2 regions of the Streptomyces sp. NPDC053542 genome follow, and region 1 is predicted to be linked to the other one. Evidence: riboswitches for the same ligand, from Rfam matches in the RefSeq annotation. Region 1 holds a riboswitch; the other holds the start of a gene.
The links. A riboswitch is a leader RNA that binds a small molecule or an ion and turns the genes downstream of it on or off. The one in region 1 is predicted to bind cobalamin.
Positions count from the first base shown of each region.

Region 2: another riboswitch for cobalamin. It lies ahead of ACIGXO_RS02030 (CbtB-domain containing protein); the one in region 1 lies ahead of ACIGXO_RS30365 (cobalamin biosynthesis protein).

Region 1 covers NZ_JBITXL010000012.1:260,816-263,884, reverse strand. The annotation lists gene ACIGXO_RS30375 (caspase family protein) at 1-566, opposite strand, end outside; gene ACIGXO_RS30370 (hypothetical protein) at 573-1,004, opposite strand; cobalamin riboswitch at 1,205-1,339, shown strand; gene ACIGXO_RS30365 (cobalamin biosynthesis protein) at 1,496-2,464, shown strand; gene ACIGXO_RS30360 (cobyric acid synthase) at 2,461-3,069, shown strand, end outside.
Region 2 covers NZ_JBITXL010000001.1:447,319-450,387, forward strand. The annotation lists gene ACIGXO_RS02020 (IclR family transcriptional regulator) at 1-361, shown strand, start outside; gene ACIGXO_RS02025 (histidine phosphatase family protein) at 338-994, opposite strand; cobalamin riboswitch at 1,115-1,258, shown strand; gene ACIGXO_RS02030 (CbtB-domain containing protein) at 1,289-1,513, shown strand; gene ACIGXO_RS02035 (CbtA family protein) at 1,533-2,303, shown strand; gene ACIGXO_RS02040 (hypothetical protein) at 2,363-2,899, opposite strand; gene ACIGXO_RS02045 (cupin domain-containing protein) at 3,068-3,069, shown strand, end outside.

The DNA.
Region 1 (3,069 bases):
GCGCGGGTGAAGACGGTGCCGCCGCCGGGCTCGGTGCCGCTGAAGATGCGGCGGTTCGGCTGGGCGGCCATCAGCAGCGAGACCGGCTTCTCGTGGGTGCGGAAGCTGTCGTCGGCGTTGCCCGCGAAGCAGCATTCGAGCACGACGACCACGCGGTCGGCCCGGGACCGCTCCAGGCGCGGCAGCACGTCCTTGGCCCACGAGACCGCTTCGTGCGAGGCCACCCGGCGCTCGTCCTGCGCCACCCGCGAGGAGCCGACCAGCAGATGCAGGTCGCTGCCGTCGCGCCGGACCCGGCCGTGCCCGGAGAAGTAGACGAGCAGCAGCCCGCGCGCCTCGTGGGCCGCGGTGCGCAGCGCGGCGGTCAGCTCCTCGGGGGTGTCCGGGCGCAGCGGTGTCACTTCCTGGGGCAGGAAGAGGTCGGTGGCCGGGGCGCACAGCACCCGGCCCAGTTCGTCGGGGTTGGCGAAGACGGCGTCGAGGTCGTGCAGCCGGGGGTCCTGGTACCGGCTGACGCCGATGATCAGCGCGCGGTTCCGCTTGCCCCGCGCGTCGTAGAGAGGCATCGCCGGTTACTCCGTGCCGACGCGGCCGCCCTGGTCGTCGCGTTCGGTGCGCGGATCGGGGTCGTCGAGGCGGCGGTGTCCGGAGGCGTCGGTGATGTCCACTCCCGGGGTCTCGCCCCTGGCGGCGGTCTCCCGGCGGTGGGCGAGCCACTCCCGCAGGGCGATGAGGAGCTGCTCGGTCATCGGCGCCGCGACCGCGCCGATGAGGACCAGGACGAGGTCGTCGACACCGACGGCCATCTCGGGGCCCTGGCCCGCCGCGTCCGCGTCCGTGCGCGGGGCGGTCTCCGCCCCCGGCGCCCGGCGCCAGTCGTGGTTGCCGGGCGTCAGCCAGGACTCTCGCTGGAGCCAGCGCTGGAGGTCCTCCAGATCCTGGCCCCCGTCGTGGGTCCCGGTGACTCTGATGCGTACCTCGTGGTGCTCCCGGCTCTCCGTCATCCCGTCCCCCTCCTGCGGCACCTTTGCCATAGGTGCCCCGATGGTGTCGTGCCGGAGGTACGGCAGGCAACAGGTCGTCAACTGTCGTCCGCGCTGTGTCCTTGGCCACAGGGCCTGCCATACGTCGGCGTCGCAGGTCAAGGGTGAGTTGACGGGCATTCGCGGCACGTGGTGGACTGCCCGGTGCCATTCGGCGACAGATGAGGAAGTCCGGTGAGAATCCGGCGCGGTCCCGCCACTGTCACCGGGGAGCGCTCCTCCAGAAGAGGCCACGGCCCGCCGCAGACACGGGCTGGAAGGCCGGGGACAGCGCCGATCCGGGAGCCAGGAGACTCTCGTCGCCCGTCACGTCGAGCCAGGGCGCGGACCCTGAGTGAGGACACACGCCATGCCGGGCCCCGAGCCGAGACCCCTGCCTTCCGCCGCTGTTCGCCCGGTACGCGACCGCGTGCGGCCGTCGCTCCGAGGCACGACGGCGGGCTGATCCGACGATGCGTGCCGAACACGCCACCTATGCGTGCGGCGCGGCTCTGGGCTTTCTCGGCGACCTGGCCGTGGGCGATCCCCGCCGCGGCCACCCGGTGGCCGCCTTCGGGCGGGCCGCGGGAGCCGTGGAGCGCGGGCTGTGGCGCGATCACCGTGGATACGGAGCGGCGCACACCGCGCTGTGCGCCGGCGGGGCCGCGGTGGGCGCGGCCCTGCTCTCCCGTGCCGTACGCCGCTGCGCCCCCGCACACGTAGCGCTGACCGCCGCCGCCACCTGGGCCGTGCTGGGCGGGACGACGCTGGGCCGGGAGGCGCGCGCCATCGGCGGCGCGCTGGAGGCCGGCGACCTGGACGTGGCGCGCGAGCGGCTGCCGCACCTGTGCGGCCGCGACCCGCAGGCGCTGGACGGGCAGCAGATGGCCCGCGCGGTCGTGGAGTCCGTCGCCGAGAACACCTCCGACGCGGTCGTGGGCGCGCTGGTCTGGGGCGCCGTGGGCGGCGTACCGGGGCTGGTCGCCTTCCGCGCGGTCAACACGCTGGACGCGATGGTGGGTCACAAGTCGGACCGCTACCGCCGGTACGGCTGGGCCTCGGCCCGGCTGGACGACGTGGCGGGCTGGCCCGGCGCGCGGCTGACCGCCCTGCTGGCCACCGTCGCCGGGCCCGACCCGCGCGGCGCGTGGCGCGCCTGGCGGGCCGACGGCAAGCAGCACCCGAGCCCCAACGCGGGCCCGGTGGAGGCGTCGTTCGCGGGCGCGCTCGGCGTACGGCTGGGCGGCACGCTCGCGTACGCGGGGCGGGTCGAGCACCGTCCGGTGCTCAACGACGGCGCACGCGCCGTCGAGGGCGCGGACATCGCCCGCGCGGTGCGGCTCTCGCGCCGGGTGAGCGCGCTGGCGCTGGCGACGACGGTCGGGGCGCGGATCGCCGTGGGCGCGGTCCGTACGGCCCGGAAGGCGAGGAGATCCCGGTGAGCGGTACGGACAGGACTCTCGGTGGCGGCCTGCTGGTCGCCGGGACGACGTCGGACGCGGGCAAGAGCGTGGTCACGGCGGGCATCTGCCGCTGGCTGGCGCGCAAGGGCGTCAAGGTCGCGCCCTTCAAGGCGCAGAACATGTCACTCAATTCGTATGTGACGCGCGAGGGCGCGGAGATCGGGCGGGCGCAGGCCATGCAGGCCGCGGCGGCCCGCGTCGAGCCGACCGCGCTGATGAACCCGGTCCTGCTCAAGCCCGGCAGCGACCGCAGCAGCCAGGTCGTGCTGCTGGGCAAGCCGGTGGGCGAGCTGAGCGCCCGCGGGTACCACGCGGGCCGTCAGGAGCAGCTGCTCGGCACGGTCACCGACTGCCTCCAGGAGCTGCGCCGTACGCACGACGCGGTGATCTGCGAGGGCGCCGGCAGCCCGGCCGAGATCAACCTCCGCCGCACGGACATCGTGAACATGGGCATCGCGCGCGCCGCGAACCTGCCCGTGGTCGTCGTCGGCGACATCGACCGCGGCGGCGTCTTCGCGTCCTTCTTCGGCACCACCGCGCTGCTGTCCGAGGCCGACCAGGCGCACATCGCGGGTTACCTGGTG
Region 2 (3,069 bases), on a different contig from region 1:
GCACTGCACCTCGATGGGCAAGGTACTGATCGCCTTCGCACCCGCCGAGGTACGCGAATCGCTCACCGAAAGCGTCGAACTGACCAAGCTGGGCCCCCACTCGATCACCGACCGTGCCGCGTTCCGCTCCGAAATCGAGAAGGTACGCGCCGAAGGCCACGCGCTCGCCGACGAGGAACACGAGCCGGGCATCCGCGCGCTGGGCGTCCCCATCCTCTCCCCGGACGGCATCGCCCACGCCGCCCTCTCCGTCGCGGCCCCCGCCTTCCGCATGCCCACGGAGGACCTGCTGGCCCTGCGCCCCGCCCTGGCCACAGCGGCCCAGGAACTCGCCGTACTACTGCCGCCGCGCCCCTTCTGAGAGGCCGGAACCAAGGGGGCGCCCGCACCGCAGGTTCCACCGCCCGGCTCGGCCCGAGAGTTCGGTGACGGAGAGCGGTGCGACGTCCAGCCGCCAGAAGACGGCGGCGGGCAGGCCGAGGGCGTGCACCAATGCCGCACGGATCACGGCCGGCTCCACGACTGCCGTGATCCGTCCGGTCTCCGCCGAGCGGCCGTCCAGCCAGGCCCCCACCCTGGCGATCAGGGCGTGCAGGGACTCCCCACCGTGCGGGGCGGACGCGGGGTCCGCGAGCCAGTCGGCGACGGCCCGCGGCTCCGCCTCGGTGACCTCGTCCAGGGTCCGCCCACGCCAGGAACCGACATCGAGATCGCCCAGCTCCGGCGCCCGGGCCGCTTCCAGCCCGAGAGCGACGGCGGTCTCGCGGCACCGTGCCGACGCGCCGTAATAGCACCGCGTCGCTGCCGGTGCGGCGTCCGCCCGTACTGTGTCCGTTCGTACTATGTCCGCCCGTACGACCTCCGCGCGCACGGCCGCCGCCACGGCACGCGTTTGCCGGAGAGCGCCCGCGTCCACGGACTCTCCCCCGTCGAACCGCACCTGCCGCTGCGCCTCCCCCAGCGCTGGTGAGACCAACATCACGCGCACCGTCATCCTCGGACCTCCCGCCTTGATCGTCCCATCCGCCAACCCCCGCAAGGCGGTTGGGCGCGCGGAGGGCGCACATCGGCCCCACCCGCGCGCCATAGCCACGGGAACCCGCAGGCGCTACGGTCGCATGGACATGACGACGGTGCGACGGAAGCCGGTGAGACTCCGGTACGGCCGCGCCACTGTGTACTCCGTCCCGTCCCTCACTGCCGAGGGCCGGGCGCTGACGGGGAAGTCAGACCCCGCACCGTCGTAAGGCACCAAGACCGGGACGCGTGTTCCCTTGGAGGTACTGCCATGGCTCAGTCCGCTGCGCCCACTTCCCTCTCCGCCGCAACGCCGGCGATCACCCCCATCTCCCTCAAGGCCATCGCACCTTGGGCCCTCTTCTTCGGCATCCTCATGCTCGTCCTGCTCTACTTCGTCGGCACCGAGCAGGGCGTGACCTCGGTCTTCTCCGGCGAGGGCGTGCACGAATGGGTCCACGACGGCCGGCATCTGCTCGGCTTCCCCTGCCACTGAGCACGGGAGGCAGCACATCATGCAGCCCATCTCCGTACGGGCGCTGCTCGTACGCGGAATGATCGCCGGCCTCGCGGCCGGCGCTCTCGCACTGGTCATGGCCTATCTCCTCGGCGAACCCGAGATCGATGCGGCCATCGCATACGAGGAGGCACACAGCCACGAACACGGCGTGGAACTGGTCAGCCGCACCATGCAGGCGACCAGCGGACTGGCGACGGGCGTCCTCGTGTACGGCGTAGCGCTCGGCGGCATCGCCGCCCTGGCGTTCTGCGTCGCCTGGGGCCGCATCGGCCGCTTCGGCCCCCGGGCCACCGCGGCGCTCCTTTCGCTGGGCGCCTTCCTCGCCGTGTACCTGATCCCGTTCCTCAAGTACCCGGCCAACCCGCCGGCCGCGAGCGACCCGGACACACTGGGCCGGCGCACCGCCCTGTACTTCCTGATGATCGCGCTCAGCGTGCTGCTCGCGGTCGGCGCGGTCATCCTGGGCCGGCGTCTGGCCCCGCGGCTGGGCAACTGGTACGCGACCGTGGCGGCTTCGGCGGCCTTCGCCTTCGTGGTCGGCCTCGCGTACGCGTTCCTCCCCGCGGTGAACGAGGTCCCCGCGGACTTCTCCGCAACCCTCATGTGGAAATTCCGCCTGGCCGCACTGGCGATCCAGCTCACACTGTGGACCACCTTCGGCCTCCTCTTCGGCCACCTGGCAGAGCGAGCACTGATGCCCGACACCGCGCCGAACCGACGCGCTGACGCCGGGTCGGCACAACGATCAGTTGTACCGGCACCCTGAAACCGGCGGCACAGTGTGGTGAGGAGGCCGACGAGCCCCCTCACCACACTGAAGGCGTCTCAGTGAGTGGGCGCCGGGGGCAGGCAACGGCTCTCGGGGTAATGGCCGTTGACGTCGGCCCACACGCGGTCCTTGTTGACGGCGCCGGTGACGCAGGCGGTGTCGCCGATCCAGATGCCGTAAGAACTGCCTTCGGTCTTGTCTGCCCGCAAGCTGGACAGCTCCCTTACGGAGAAGTGGGCCGAGCCTGCGAGGCGGGCGATAACGGGCCGTACCTCTGCGGGCTCGACCTTGCCGCGCCGGCGCAGGTCTTCCAGGGCCTGATTGACCTCGGTGGCCTTCTGCTTGGCTCGTTTCTCGTCCTGCGGACTCATCTCGCCGGGCTGTCGGACGCGGTTGTTGTCGGCGTAGTTCGGCGGCGCGTCAGCCCGTGGTGTTTCTGCGGCCGAGGTATCGGTGTCGTGCGAGTGGGATGCACGGGTGCCGTTGAGGTTGGAGAACAGGTCATCCGCGCTCTTCCCGCAGCTTGCCACGAGGAGGACGCCAGCTACGGCGGCGACGGCAACGGCAACGGCAATGCGTTTACGCATAGGCATGACGCAATGCTCCCTGCCCGGTGCTCAGGACACCTGAGCACCGGTACTCAGGTGCGGTGGCCGCCGCAGTGGACACATCTTGACGTTCTTTCGTCGGGCTCTCTACGGTCGGCGCCAGAAGACCGGCCCGTACCGTCGGCTGGTGCCCTTCCGAGCAGCGGGAACGCCAT